2 regions of the Cellulomonas fimi ATCC 484 genome follow, and region 2 is predicted to be linked to the other one. Evidence: riboswitches for the same ligand, from Rfam matches in the RefSeq annotation. Region 2 holds a riboswitch; the other holds the start of a gene.
What was found. A riboswitch is a leader RNA that binds a small molecule or an ion and turns the genes downstream of it on or off. The one in region 2 is predicted to bind S-adenosylmethionine.
Positions count from the first base shown of each region.

Region 1: it holds a riboswitch for S-adenosylmethionine, as region 2 does, so the genes downstream of both, CELF_RS05980 (LLM class flavin-dependent oxidoreductase) here and CELF_RS16170 (aminotransferase class V-fold PLP-dependent enzyme) in region 2, are expected to answer to the same signal.

Region 1 covers NC_015514.1:1,293,500-1,300,943, forward strand. The annotation lists gene CELF_RS05960 (TIGR04053 family radical SAM/SPASM domain-containing protein) at 1-1,170, shown strand, start outside; gene CELF_RS05965 (DNA polymerase domain-containing protein) at 1,268-2,221, shown strand; gene gtfA (sucrose phosphorylase) at 2,272-3,813, opposite strand; gene CELF_RS05975 (CsbD family protein) at 3,920-4,114, opposite strand; gene CELF_RS20360 (hypothetical protein) at 4,146-4,301, opposite strand; SAM riboswitch class IV at 4,584-4,691, shown strand; gene CELF_RS05980 (LLM class flavin-dependent oxidoreductase) at 4,996-6,147, shown strand; gene CELF_RS05985 (NtaA/DmoA family FMN-dependent monooxygenase) at 6,156-7,444, shown strand, end outside.
Region 2 covers NC_015514.1:3,579,431-3,586,874, forward strand. The annotation lists gene CELF_RS16140 (hypothetical protein) at 6-296, opposite strand; gene CELF_RS16145 (class I SAM-dependent methyltransferase) at 373-1,287, opposite strand; gene CELF_RS16150 (fasciclin domain-containing protein) at 1,497-2,144, opposite strand; gene CELF_RS16155 (GNAT family N-acetyltransferase) at 2,265-2,843, opposite strand; gene CELF_RS16160 (pentapeptide repeat-containing protein) at 2,880-3,473, shown strand; gene CELF_RS16165 (hypothetical protein) at 3,591-4,031, shown strand; gene CELF_RS16170 (aminotransferase class V-fold PLP-dependent enzyme) at 4,075-5,490, opposite strand; SAM riboswitch class IV at 5,530-5,644, opposite strand; SAM riboswitch class I at 5,764-5,860, shown strand; gene CELF_RS16175 (rhodanese-like domain-containing protein) at 5,866-6,279, shown strand; gene CELF_RS16180 (O-succinylhomoserine sulfhydrylase) at 6,276-7,444, shown strand, end outside.

The DNA of each region.
Region 1 (7,444 bases), 2.0 Mb from region 2:
GTCGCGGGCACGGGGGCGCGCGGGCGCCCGGTGCGGGTGCTGCACCACGACGTGTCCGACCGGCCGTTCCTCGTCATCTGGGAGGTCACGCGGGCGTGCGCGCTGGCGTGCCGGCACTGCCGGGCCGACGCGATCCCGCGCCGTGACCCGCGCGAGCTCGACACCGACGACGGCAAGCGGCTCATGGACGACCTGGCGTCGTTCGGGGCACCGCGGCCGCTGCTCGTGCTCACCGGCGGCGACCCGTTCGAGCGGCCCGACCTCACCGAGCTCGTCGCGTACGGCACGTCGATCGGGCTCAGCGTCGCGCTCGCCCCCTCGGTCACGCCGCGGCTGACACGGGACGTGCTGCTCGAGCTGCGGGACGCGGGCGCGAAGGCGGTGTCGGTGTCGCTCGACGGCGCGCAGGCCGAGACGCACGACGCCTTCCGCGGGGTGCCGGGCGTCTACGACGCGACGCTCACCGCGATGGAGGCCGTGCGGTCCGCGGGGATCCGGCTCCAGGTGAACACGACCGTCACGGCGGGGACGGTGCACGAGCTGCCGTGGGTCCTGCGGCGCGTGCTCGACGCCGGCGCCGCGCTGTGGAGCGTGTTCTTCCTCGTCCCGACGGGCCGTGGGCAGACGCTCGGCGCCCTGTCGGCGCAGGACGAGGAGGACGTCCTGCACTGGCTGCACGAGGTCTCCGACCTGGTCGCGGTCAAGGCCACGGAGGCGGCTCACTACCGGCGGATCGCGGTGCAGCGCGCGTCGGTCGCCGACCCGGCCGCGGCGTTCCCCGCCGGCGCGCTGCGTGAGCGGCTGCGCCGGGACACCGCGGTCGCGCTCGCGGGCGGCGACTTCCCGCGGCGGCCCCCGCGGCCCCCGATGGACGTCGGCTCGGGCCGCGGGTTCGCGTTCGTGGACCACGTGGGCGACGTCTACCCGAGCGGGTTCCTCCCGATGGTCGCGGGGTCGGTCCGGCAGGCGCCCTTCTCGCACGTCTACCGCACCTCGCCCGTCCTGACGTCGCTGCGCGACCCCGGCGCGCTCGGCGGCCGCTGCGGGCGCTGCGAGTTCCTGGGCGTGTGCGGCGGGTCGCGCTCGCAGGCGTACGCGCGCACGGGTGACCTCCTCGCGGAGGACCCGAGCTGCGCGTGGGAGCCCGGCCGGGGCGTCCTCGTCGGCTGACCTCCCGCGCGGCTCGTCGCGCGGCACTGCGCACGGTCGTCCAGGCTGGTGGGGCCGGGGGCAGCGCCGGCGGACGACGCGGACCGTGGGGTGAGCGGTGGGCGAGCAGGACGAGACGGCGCTCGACGCGCTGGCGGAGCTCGGTCGGGGCGGGACGTGGGAGGTGCACGGCCGCCGGCTCAAGGTCACGAACCTCGACAAGGTGCTGTTCCCGGGCCGGCCGGGGGAGGCGCCCGTCACCAAGCGTGAGCTGCTGGCGTACGCGGCGCGCATCGCGCCCGTCGTCCTGCCGTACCTGCGCGGGCGGGCGCTCAACCTGCACCGGTACCCCGAGGGCGCCGACCGGCCCGGCTTCTGGCACAAGCAGGTGCCGTCCCATGCGCCGGACTGGCTGCCGCGCTGGGACAACCCGGAGGCCGACGACGGGGAGACGACGACGTACCTGGTCGTCGACGAGCCGGCGGCGCTCGTGTGGGCGGCCAACTTCGGCGCTCTCGAGTGGCACGCGTGGACGTCGCGCACGTCCGACCCGCACCGCCCGACGTACGCGCTGGTCGACATCGACCCGGGCGGCTCGACCACGTGGGACGAGGTGCTCGTGCTCGCCCGGCTCCACCGCGACGCGTTCGCGCACCTCGGCGTCCGCGCGGCGCCCAAGCTCACCGGGCGTCGAGGCGTCCAGGTGTGGGTGCCGGTGGCGGCGGGCCCCGACTTCGCGGAGACGCGAGCGTGGGTCGAGCGTCTGTCGCGCACGGTCGGCGCCGTGGTCCCGGAGCTCGTGAGCTGGCGCTGGGAGGTGCGGGAGCGTGGCGGCCAGGCGCGGCTGGACTACACGCAGAACGCGATCAACAAGACCCTCGTCGCGCCCTACAGCCCGCGGGCCGCCGCCGGGGCGCCGGTGTCGGCCCCGATCACGTGGGACGAGCTCGACGCGCCGTGGCTGCGCCCGGACGCGTTCACGGTCCGCACCGTGCTGGACCGGCTCGCGGAGCGCGGCGACCCGTTCCGTGTGGTCCTCGACGAGGACCAGGTGCTCCCGCGCCTCGGCTGACCTGCACAGGGGCGTGGGCGGCGGCGAGGACCGCCCGGTGACGCGCCCGGCTAGGAACCGGCGCCCGCCGCCCCGGTGCCCACGGCGTCGAGCGGGGCGTGGAGCAGGTCCTCCGTCCGGCCGCGCCCGTGCGGCCCGTCCCAGTCCACGCGTGCGGCACCCGTGGAGAGGTCGACGACGAGCGTCGCCGACGCTCCCGGGTGCGCGACGCCGCGGCGCACGAGCGTGAGGACGGGCCCGTCGAGCGTCACCTCGACGTCACCGTCGAACGCCGGGTGGGTGTTCCGGAACCGGCACAGCCCGAGCAGCGCGCGCACGACGGGCCGGGCGAGGTCGGCGGCGATCTCCTGCGCGGTGTAGTGGTGCCGGTTGACGTCCCGGCCGACGCCCGTCCGCGCGAGCAGGTCGACGTCGTTGCCGCCGGCGAGCGCGCCGACGTAGTAGACCTGCGGGATCCCCGGCGTGAAGAGCTGCACGGCGCGCGCGGCGAGATAGCGGTGGTCGTCGCGGCCGAGCGCGTCGTAGAACGTCGAGTTGACCTGGTAGAGGTCGAGGTTGGACGCGGCCGCACCGGTCGCCTGCGCGGAGGCCCCGCCCGTGCGGGCGTGGATTCCCGCGACGAGCGCGTCGACCTGCTCGGGCGTCAGCAGCCCGGGACGCGGCTCGTCGCCCGGCTCGACCGTCTGGTCCGGGCCGACGTCGATGACGCCGATGCCGTCGTGCGTGTCCAGCACCGTGACCGCGTTGCGGGGGCGGTCGCGCAGCCAGCCGGCCAGCGCGGTTCCGTCGCCCGCGTACAGCGCGTGCAGCACGAGCGGGGGGAGGGCGAAGTCGTAGACGAGGTCGACGGCGCGCCCGATCTCGACCTGGCGCCGGTAGTAGGAGTGCACCTCGACGAGCACGTCGACGCCGCGGGCGCGCGCCTGCGCGGTGAAGTCCTCGATGAAGGCGAACGTCTCGCGCGTCATGAAGCACGTCGTGCCGGGCGTCTTGACGGCGTACCCGACGGCGTCGAGGCGCACGAGCCCGACGCCCGCGGCGGCGACGGCGTCGAGGATCGACGTCAGGTAGGCGCGGCCTGCCTCGGAACGGACGTCGACGTCCACCTGCTGCGGCGTGAACGTCGTCCACACGTACCGCAGCCGGTCGCCGAGCCGCAGCGCCGTGAACGGCAGGCCAGGACGCGGGCGGTAGATCCGGGCGAGGTTCTCCTCGCGGGCGCCGTCGGGGAACACCGACGACAGCGTGAGGAACATCGGCGCGAAGGGCGACGCGTCGCCGCGCGCCCGCACGTCGAGGAACGCGGCGGACTGCGCCGACACGTGGTTGACGATGAGGTCGACCACGACGTCGTGCGTGCGCGCGAGGTCCCGGACGTCCTCCCACGTGCCGAGCCGCGGGTCGACGGCGGTGTGGTCGACGGGGTCGAAGCCGGCGTCGGCGCCGTCGTAGGGCGTGAAGAACGGCAGGACGTGCACCCCGCCGAACGCGCCTGCGAACGGCTCGGAGCGCAGCAGCCGCGCGAGGCCGGGGAGGTCGCCGCCGAGCCGGTCGGCGTAGGTGATGAGCTGCACGGCGTTGCGCGTCGCCACGTCGGCGTCCTCTCTGACGCGTCCGGGGAGCCCCGCCGGGCTGTGGGCGGGCGGTCCGCGGCGGGGCCCGGTCCGGTGTCCCAGGCCGGGCCCCGCCGAGCGGCTGCTACTTCTTGAAGGCGTCCTTGACGTCGTCGACGGCGTCGGCGGCCTTGTCGCCGGCCTGCTTGACGTTGGCCGACGCCTGGTCGCCGCGGCCCTCGGCCTCGAGGCGCTCGTCGTCCGTCGCGCGTCCGACGCCCTCCTTGACCTTGCCCTTCGCCTCTTCGGCGGCGTGCTCGATCTTGTCGTCGAGACCCATGGTGGGCTCCTCTCCGGTCGTGGCGGTCGGGTCAGACGGCGCGTCGTCCGCGCCCGACGAGCCAGCCGATGAGGCTGACGACGAGCAGGATGACGCCGATCCAGAGGAGGACCTGCGCGGCTTCGACGGCGACGCCGAGGACGATCATGACGACGCCGGCGATGATGAGGATGAGCCACAGAGCCATCGGACTGCCTCTCTCGACTCGGCGGCCTCGTGACCACCGACCTGACCCGGTGACCAGGGTTCTTCGGTCACCACACGACATCGTCCTGCCGCAAGGGGCGTCTCGCATGTCGGGCGAGGGGCGCGGGCGGGTGGTATTCGGATCGCCGTCCGCACGGGTGCCGGCCGGCTCCGGCGTGCGCGGTGGACACCGCTGTCCACGATGTGAGCCGCGCCCGGCAGATAGTTGACCGATCCAGTCGGGTTTTCTACTGTTCTCGGCACCGGGGTCCGACGGGTCCGGGGTCATGAGCTCCAGCACCAAGCCCCGGCTCGCTGGACGGCAACCCTCCCGCGCGGCGGGGTGCCCCGGGTGACGACCAGGCCGTGGACCCCACGGCAACGGCGCGGACGCAGGCCCAGGGCCTGCCGTGAGGAGAGAGCGATGAGCAGCGGGCGAGCACCCCGGCACGCAGCCGGCCTCACGTGTCGCTGTCGCCCCTGCACGCCCTCCTGTCGCGCCCGCTGAGCACCCCGACGACACCGTCGCCGGCCGGCCACCGGCCCCCCGCACAGGCACAGGCTCCCGCGCAGCCCGAGCGCTGACGCGCCGTCGCGGCCCCTGCCGCACCCGTCCCACGCACCCGCCACGCCCCGGTCCGGGCGCGCACCCGCGCGTCCGCACCGCCGCGCACCCCGAAACGGATGGCACCCCCATGACCGTCTCTCCCCGCAGCACCCACCTCGGCCTCGACCTCTCCGACGCCGGCCCGCACCCCGAGGCGTGGCGCACGTCCGGGTCGGAGCCGCACCGGCTCTTCGACCCCGAGCGGCTGCGCGAGCTCGTCGACACCGCGCAGCGCGCGACGCTCGACTTCGTCCTGTTCGACGACGCGTTCGCGCTCCACACGAGCCGCAACACCACGTTGCGGGGGCGGCTCGACGCGGCCCTCGTCTCGGCGCGGCTCGCCCCCCGCAGCGCGGGCATCGGGCTGGTCGCGACGGTCGACACCACGCACACCGAGCCGTTCCACGTCGCCAAGGCGCTGCAGACGATCGACCACGTCAGCCACGGGCGCGCCGCCTGGCAGGTCGCCTGGTCGACGTCGCCGCAGGTCACCGCGGCCTTCGGACGCAAGCAGGTGCAGGACGAGGCCGACGCGGTCGCCGAGGCCGACGAGGCCGTCGACGTCGTGCGCAAGCTCTGGGACAGCTGGGAGGACGACGCGGAGATCCGCGACGTCGCGACCGGCCGGTTCGTCGACCGCGACAAGATCCACCGGATCGACCACGAGGGCGTCCGGTTCGTCGTGCGCGGGTCGTCGATCACACCGCGCTCGCCGCAGGGCCAGCCGCCCGTCGTCGTGCGTGCGACCTCGTCGCCCGCGCGTGCCTTCGCCGCGCACCAGGCGGACGTCGTCCGGATCGCCGTGACCGACCGCGCGGACGCCGCCGTGCAGCGCGCCGAGATCCGGGCCGCCGCCGCGGCCGTCGGGCGCGACCCCGACGAGATCCGGGTCCTCGCGGACGTGCTCGTCGTGCTGGGCGGGACCGCCGCCGCGGCACGCGAGCGCCTGGCCCTGCTCGACGCGCTCGCCGGCGACGCACGCCGACCCGACGGGTACGCGCACGTCGGGACGGCCGCGGAGCTCGCGGCGACCGTCGAGGACTGGACGGTCACGGGCGCGGTCGACGGGTTCGTGCTGCGGCCTGCCGCGCTGCACACCGACGTCGACGGCATCGCCGACGAGGTGGTCCCGCTGCTGCGCGCCGCGGGAGCGTTCCGCGACACCTACCCCGGCACGACGCTGCGCGACACCCTCGGGCTCGCGCGCCCCGCCTCCCGCTACGCCTCCGCGATCGCCTGAGCCGCGCCATGACCGTCCCCCGCAAGCAGGTCCACCTCGGCGCGCACTTCCCGGGCGTCAACTCGACCACCGTCTGGACCGAGCCCGACTCGGGCAGCCAGATCGACTTCGCGTCGTTCGAGCACCTCGCCCGCTCGGCCGAGGACGCGCGCCTCGACTTCTTCTTCCTCGCCGAGGGCCTGCGCCTGCGCGAGCACAAGGGCGAGATCTTCGACCTCGACGTCGTCGGGCGGCCCGACACCCTGCCCGTGCTCGCCGCGCTCGCGGCCGTGACCGACCGGCTGGGCCTGGTCGGCACGATCAACACGACGTTCAACGAGCCGTGGGAGGTCGCGCGGCAGTTCGCGACGCTCGACGTGCTCTCGGGCGGGCGCGCCGCGTGGAACCTCGTGACGTCGCCCGACGCGTTCACCGGTGCGAACTTCCGCCGCGGCGGCTTCCTGCCCTACGAGCAGCGCTACGAGCGGGCCGCCGAGCTCGTCGCGGTCGCCCGCGCGCTCTGGGACTCGTGGGACGACGACGCCGTGCTGGGCGACCGCGAGGGTGGTGCGTTCCTGCGGGACGTCGAGCACGTCGGCCCGCACTTCCAGGTGCGCGGCACGTTCCCGACGCCGCGCGGCCCGCAGGGGCACCCGGTGCTCTTCCAGGCCGGCGACTCCGGGCAGGGTCGCGACTTCGCCGCCGCGACCGCGGACGTCGTGTTCTCCATGCACTCGACCTTCGAGGACGGCCGGGCGTTCTACCGGGACGTCAAGGACCGGCTGCCCGCGCTCGGCCGCCGGGAGGACTCGCTGAAGATCCTGCCGGCGACGAGCGTCGTGCTCGGCGACACCGCCGAGGACGCCGCCGAGCGGGCGCGCGTCATCCGGCGCCAGCAGGTCTCCGGCCCGGGCGCGATCGCGTTCCTCGAGCAGGTGTGGGGCGTGGACCTCACCGCCTACGACCCCGACGGGCCCCTGCCCGACGTGGAGCCCGACGTCGGCAACGCCGACATCACGCGGGGCCGCGTGCGGCACGTCAAGGACCCGCGCCCCGTGGTCGCCGCGTGGCGCGCGCGGGCCGAGGCCGAGCGCCTGTCGATCCGCGACCTCGTCATCGCGGTGACCAGCCGGGGCGGGTTCGTCGGGACGCCCACGCACGTGGCCGACGAGATCGACCGCTACGTCCAGCAGGACGCGAGCGACGGCTTCATCCTCGTGCCGCACCTCACGCCGCACGGTCTCGACGACGTGCTGGCGACGGTCGTGCCGCTGCTGCAGGAGCGCGGCTCCTTCCGGGCCGAGTACGCCGGCCCGAC
Region 2 (7,444 bases):
GCCGGTCAGGCGCGGTCGACGTCGTCGCCGCGGTCGTCGACGGGCACCACCCGCAGCGGCCGGCTCTCGTCGAGGATGCGCTCCAGCCGGCGCGCGCACCGCAGCCGGACCCAGCCGGCGAACGCGAGCGCGAGCCCCGCGACCAGGACGGCACCCTTGCCCGTGAACGAGGGGATCCGCGCGCACGCCATGGCGGACGGCAGGCACAGCACGAGCAGCACGTAGCCCGCGAGCCAGTGGCGCTCCATGCGCGCGGTGAGCTCGCCGCGGAGGGACAGCTGCGGTGCAGGCCTCATGGGGTGCTCATCGGCCGCCGGACCCGGGCGGATGAGAGCCCGCACGGGTGGTTCCCGCACGACGCCCCCGGCGGCGTCAGGCCGGTCGTCTCCCGATCGCCCAGCGGAACGCGTTGCGCAGCCGGTAGCCGCCGGCCGCCGTCCGGAACGGCCGGGCCGCGGCGAGGACCACGGGCGCCGTGTCGTCCCGCTCGTCGTCGTCCGCGCCGAGCAGCAGCGCCCGCACCAGCGTGTCGGCGTCGGGCAGGTCCCACGGCACGTCGACGACGCCCGTGGCCTCGACCCCCAGGCCGCCCGCGACGAGCAGCCGCTCCCATCCGCCGGGCACACGGAGCTCCTGGTCGGGCAGCCCGTCGCCGTCCCCCGCGTGCCGGGCGACCGCCGAGGCGAGCACCGCGACGTCGTTGCGGGCCGCCTCCGCCCATCCGCACAGCGCGACGAGCCCGCCCGGGACCGTCACGCGGACCGCCTCCGCGAGCGCCGCCGGCACGTCGTCGGCGAGGTCGAGCGCGTTGAGCGACACGACCACGTCGAACGCGGCGTCCGGCCACGGCAGGTGCTCGGCGTCGCCGCGCCGGACGTCCGCGCCCGGGACGGCGGCGCGGGCGCGGGCCACCATGCGCGGAGCGGGGTCGACGCCCGCCACGGTCGCGCCGCGTGCCGCGAGGACGGCCAGCAGCTGGCCGCCCCCGCACCCGACGTCGAGCGCGCGCGTGCCGGGGCCGACCCCCGCGCGGTCCGCCAGGAGCGCGTGCGCGGGCGCGGCCATGGGGGCCCACAGGGTCGTCCAGCCGTCCGCCATCGCGTCCCACGCCTCGACGTGCGCGTCGTCCGCGCCCCCGGCCCCGGACCCGACCGCGACGTGGTCGTCGCCCGCGCGGACCCGTTCGGCGTCCGCGCGGACCCGTTCGGCGTCCGCGTGGACCCGCTCGTCGTCCGCGCGGACCCGCTCGTCGTCCGCGTCCGCACCGTGCAGCCGATCGTCCGCCACCGTCGCCTCCTGTCCTCGGCCTGTGCCGCCCGCGGCCCGCGGGCGGTGGGGCTCCGGCGCCAGTGTGACGGGCGTGCGCGACGTGCACGGGCCCAGGCTCCCGGCCCCGGTCCGCGCCGCCGGCCCCGGCTCCGGCTCCGGTCCCGGGCGCAGGTGTGCCCCGCGGCCGCCGGTGCGGGAGGTGGCGGCCGCGGGGCACGGCGCGGTCGTCAGAGGTCGACCGGCCGCAGCACGGCGGAGATGCCGTGCGCGATCTGCACGTTGCCCGCGTTGAGGTCGAGCTTGCTGCGCACGAGGAACGGGTCCCCGTCGTTGCGGTCCGCGTCCTTGAGCCGCACGAGCGCGAGGTGCCGCGACAGCACGTCGACGGTGAACGAGCCGCCCTGGGCGGTGGTGAGGGCCGCACCGTCCGACGCCAGCGCGGTGCCGGAGTCGATCGTCGCGCCGGGGACCACGTGGTAGAGCAGCACGGTCTCGACGGCGTCGATGCCGACGGCGCCGGCGATCGCCTCGAACGCCTTCTGCTCGCTGCCGTACCAGCGGTGCGTGAGGTCGAACGCGAGCAGCTGGAACGCGCGGTCGTTGGGCAGGAACGCGGTGAGCGGGACCGTCCCGTCGGCGAGGACGGCGACGGGGCTGCCGGGCTTGGCGGCGAGGACGGCGGCGACGGCGTTGTCGACGACGTCGAAGTCGTACCAGCTGCGGTCGAAGCCCGAGCCGTCGGCGGCGAGCACCGAGGCGAGGCTCGTGGTGCCGGACGGGGGCGGCGCAGCGGTCGCGGACGGGGCGAGTGCGACGGCGGCACCGCCCGCGAGCGTGGCGGCGGCGAGGGCGGAGACGAGACGACGGGTCCTCATGGTGCGCTCCTGCGGGTCGTCGGGCGCGGCAGGCGTCCTGCGCCGCACCGCGCGGGCGTCGTCTCGACGCCCTGCCCCTCCTTCCGCGCGGACCCGCCCGGCGGATGCACCTGCGCGCGATCAGCCCGTCGCGTCGAGCCGCGCCAGCAGCCCGGCCCGGACCGCGGGCCACTCCTCGGGCAGGATCGAGAAGTACGCCGAGTCGCCGCGCGTGCCGTCCGGCGCGAGCCGGTGGCTGCGCAGCACGCCCTCGGGCACGGCTCCGAGCCGGGTGATCGCCGCGACGGAGCGGGTGTTCCGGGTGTCGGCGCGGAACGCGACCCGTGCGCAGCCCCACGTCTCGAACGCGTGCGTGAGGAGCAGCAGCTTGCACGCCGGGTTGTTCGACGTGCCCCACCAGCGCGGCGCGTAGTAGGTGTGCCCGACCTCGACGCGCCGGACGTACGGGTCCCAGTCGTAGAACGAGGTGCTGCCGCGCACCTCGCCCGTCTGCGCGTCGAGCACCGCGAACGCGAGCCGCCCGGGGGTGGCCCGGGCCCGCTCGACCTCGGCGCGCCACGCGTCGGCACCGACGGGCAGCGGCGACGACATGCCCGCCCAGACGCGCGCGTCGACGAACGCGGCCAGCCCGTCCGCGTCGGACGCGTCGAGCGGGACGAGGCGGACACCATGGCCGTCGAGGGCGACGTCGTGCAGCACGCCCGCCACCCTGTCACGTCTGGCAGGGTGGCTCGCATGGTTCCGCACCTCGAACGCGACGGTGACCTCGACGCCCTCGACGTCACCGGTGAGACGCTCGACGGCCAGGACGGCTCGCACTCCCGGATCATCGAGTGCACGTTCACGGACTGCTCGTTCGACGACGTGCGGCTCGACGGCACGCGCGCGTCGGACACGACCTGGACACGGGTGCGCGCGGGGATGCTCTCGGCGGTGTCGACGACGTGGCTCGACTGCCGGTGGCAGGAGTCGCGGCTCGGTGCGGTCGAGGCGCACGGGTCGGAGTGGACGCGCGTCGAGCTGCACGGCGGCAAGGTCGACTACCTCAACCTGCGCGACGCACGGCTCACCGACGTCACGCTCGTCGGCGTGGTCGTCGACGAGCTCGACCTGGCCCGCGTCACGGCCCGGCGCGTCACGCTCGAGGACTGCCGGGTGCGGCGGATCGACGTCTCCGGGGCGCGCCTGGAGGACGTCGACCTGCGCGGCGTGGGCGGCCTGCGGCGCATCGACGGGCTCGACGGCCTGCGGGGCGCACGTGTCACGCAGGAGCAGCTGCTCGACCTCGCCCCGCTGGTCGCGGCGCACCTGGGGATCGTCGTCGGCTGACCGGTGACCGGTGACCGGTAGCGTCCCGCCTGACGAAGGAGGTGGCGTGGCGGTCGACGTGTCGTGCCCGGTGCTCGTGCGCACGCAGCAGGTGCTGGGCCAGCCGGAGGCGACCGCGTGACGGGCGCGCCGCCGCCCGTCGTGCAGCCGTGGCCGCTGCTGCTCGGGTCACCGGTCACGACGCTGCACGTCGCCGCACCCCCGGGCGGCGTCATGGAGGTGCTGGCGCAGGAGCTGCGTGCCGCGCGGATGCGCGTCCGGGTCGCCCCCGACGGCTCGTTCACGGCTCGCGGCAGCGCGCACCTCGCCCTGAGCCTCCTGCAGCTCCTCGAGCCGGTCGAGCTGTTCTCCGGCCCCGTCCTGACGGTGCGGGTGCTGGGCGAGGGGCCCGACGGGTCCGAGATCGAGGTCGGGATCCGCACGCTGCGCGCCGACCGGATCCGCGGTCAGGTCGTCGGCGCGCTCGGACGGACCGTGGCGCGGCTGCACGCGCACGGTGTCGCGGCACACGTCGGCCCGTGGGACCGCTGGGCCCGGAACCGCCGCTTCCCCGCCTGACGGTCCCGGCCTCGGCGGGCCGCGGGCCGGTCCGGGCCGGGCCTCAGTCGTCGAGCGCCGGACCGCACGCGGCCGCCGCCGTCGCGGCGAGCGCGTCCAGGCCGTGCACCTGGACGAGCGGGCGGGTGTCGTCGACGACCGTCCAGCAGGCGTCCACGACCTCGTACCGGGACGACGGGCCGTGAGCCAGGTACTGCCGCAGCGCGACGACGAGCCGGTCGACCGCCTCGCTCGTCGTCCCGACCCCCACCGACGCGCGGATAGCCCCGCCCGAGGCGCCGAGGTGCGCGAGCAGCGGGTGCGCGCAGAACCGGCCGTCGCGCACGCCGATGCCGTGCTCGGCCGACAGGTACGCGGCGACGAGCCCCGGGTCGTGCCCGGGGACGGTGAACGTGAGCACCCCGACGGGGTCGGCGGAGTCGGGCCAGATGCGGGCGACCTCGACGCCGTCGATCGTCGCGAGCCCGTCGAGCAGGCGGGTCCGCAGGGCGTCCTCGTGCGCGGCGAGCGTCCCCGCGGGCAGCGCGGCGAGCCGGTCGCAGGCCTCCGCGAGGGCGATCGCGCCGAGCACGTTCGGGGACCCCGCCTCGTGGCGGGCGGGTGCGGGCTGCCACACCGTGCGGTCGGCGCGGACGTCCCGCACCGCCCCGCCGCCGGCGAGGTGCGGCGTGCCCGTGTCGAGCCAGTCACGGCGGCCGACGAGCGCCCCGGCCCCGAACGGCGCGTACGTCTTGTGGCCCGAGAAGGCGACGTAGTCGGCCCCCGTGCGGGCGAGCGAGAAGCCGCGGTGCGGCACGAGCTGCGCCCCGTCGACGGCGACACGCGTGCCGACGGCGTGCGCGAGCGCGACGACCTCCTCGACGGGCAGGCCCTCGCCCGTGACGTTGGACGCGCCCGTGAGCGTGAGCAGCGCGTACGGCTGGCGGGCGAGCTCGTCGCGCAGCGCGTCGAGCGTGCCGGCGACGGTGGACGCGATGGGCAGGATCGTCGTGGCACCGCGGCCGGACTGCTCGACCCACGGCAGGAGGTTCGCGTGGTGCTCGATGTCGAGCACGAGGACGCGCCCGCCGTCGGGCACGACACCCGCGAGCAGGTTGAGCGAGTCCGTGGTGTTCCGCGTGACGATCGCGACGTCGTCGGGACGCGCGTCGACGAAGCGGGCGATCGTCTGCCGGGCGGACTCGTAGAGCGCGGTGGAGACCTGCGAGAGGTAGCCGGCGCCGCGGTGCACCGACGCGTACAGCGGCAGCACCTCGGTGACGCGCGCGGCGACGGCCTCGAGGGCAGGGGCGCTCGCGGCGTAGTCGAGGTTCGCGTACGTGCGCTGCGTGCCGTCGACGAGCGGGACGGTGGTGTCCGCCCCGACGACGGGCAGCAGGGCGGCGACGGGCTCGCGGGTCGACGACGTGGGCACGGCGTCGACCTCGGCACAGGACGCGTGCTCGGCGGTGGCGGTCATGGTGCTCCTCACGGTCCGTGGGAGCCGCACCGACGGCGGTCCCCGCGCTTGCCGTCCGCCGGGCGGCGGTCGGCCTGGTCGTCACCCGGGGCACCCCACCGCGGAGGAGGGTTGCCGGCCAGCGAGCCGGGGCTTCGCGCTGGCGCTCATGACCTGACGACGAGGGTTTCCGACGGCCGCGGGACTGTCAACGAGAGCGACGGCGTGTCTCGTATGACGGGACGTCGTGTCCGCCCCTTGACCACGGCGGCGCGAGCGCGCGTAGCATCGCGGCAACCATCCAGAGCGGCCGAGAGATCTGGCTCGACGACGCCGCAGCAACCCCCCGGGCCCGCCCGGGCGAGGGTGCTACCGCCAGGACCGATGGAGGAACGCATGGGCTACGCCGGTGACCTGACCCCGCAGGAGGCGTGGGACCTGCTCGCGTCGGACGAGCGCGCGCTGCTCGTCGACGTCCGGACCGAGGGCGAGTGGCGCACGATCGGCGTCCCCGACGCGAGCGACCTCGGCGGCCGCGCGGCGCTCGTCCAGTGGACGACCCCGCAGGGCCTCAACCCGCGGTTCGTCGACGAGCTCGCCCAGGCAGGGCTCACGCCGGGCGACGAGCGGCCCGTCGTCTTCCTGTGCCGCTCCGGCGTGCGCTCCGTCGCCGCCGCGCAGGCCGCGACCGCCGCCGGGTTCGGCCCGGCGTACAACGTGCTGCGCGGGTTCGAGGGCGACGTCGGCCCCGACGGGCAGCGCGGGCACGTGGGCTGGCGCGCCGAGGGCCTGCCCTGGACCACGCTGTGAGCGGGTCCGCACCCGGCCGCGTGCCCGGCCCCGGTGACTGGGACGACCGGTCCGTCGACCGCTCCACGCTGCGCCCGGACACGCTCGCCGTGCGCGGCGGGCTCGTGCGCTCCGAGTTCCAGGAGATGTCCGAGGCCCTGTTCCTCACGCAGGGGTACGTCTACGACTCCGCCGCGCAGGCGGAGTCGGCGTTCGCCGGCGACGTCGACCGGTTCCTCTACTCCCGCTACTCCAACCCGACCGTGTCGACGTTCGAGGAGCGCCTGCGCCTCCTCGACGGCGCCGAGGCCGCCTACGCGACCGCGACCGGCATGTCCGCGGTGTTCACCGCGCTCGCCGCGCTCGTGCGGCAGGGCTCGCGCGTCGTCGCCGCCCGGGCCCTGTTCGGGTCGAGCGTCGTGATCTTCGACGAGATCCTCGCGGCGTGGGGCGTGCGGACCGACTACGTCGACGGGCACGTGTCGTCCCAGTGGGAGGAGGCGCTGTCCACCCCCGCCGACGTCGTGTTCTTCGAGACGCCGTCCAACCCCATGCAGGACCTCGTCGACATCGCGACCGTGTCGCGCCTCGCGCACGCCGCGGGGGCGACCGTCGTCGTCGACAACGTCTTCGCGACGCCCGTGCTGTCCCGCCCGCTCGACCTCGGCGCCGACGTCGTCGTCTACTCCGCGACCAAGCACATCGACGGCCAGGGCCGCGTGCTCGGCGGCGCGATCCTCGGCTCCGCCGCGTACGTGCGCGGCCCCGTGCAGACGCTCATCCGCAACACCGGCCCGTCGCTCTCCCCGTTCAACGCGTGGGTGCTGCTCAAGGGGCTGGAGACGATGTCGCTGCGCGTGCGCCACCAGGCCGCCTCCGCGCTCGACCTGGCCGGCTGGCTCGAGCAGCACCCGGCCGTCGCGTCCGTCCGCTACCCGTTCCTGCCGTCGCACCCGCAGCACGAGCTCGCGCGCGCCCAGCAGACGGGCGGCGGGACCGTCGTCACGCTGAACCTGCGGGTCCCCGAGGGCGCGACCCCCGACGTCGCGAAGAAGTCGACGTTCGCGTTCCTCGACGCGCTGCGGGTCGTCGACATCTCGAACAACCTCGGCGACGCGAAGTCCATCGTCACGCACCCGGCGACGACGACCCACCGCAAGCTCGGCCCCGAGGGCCGCGCCGCCGT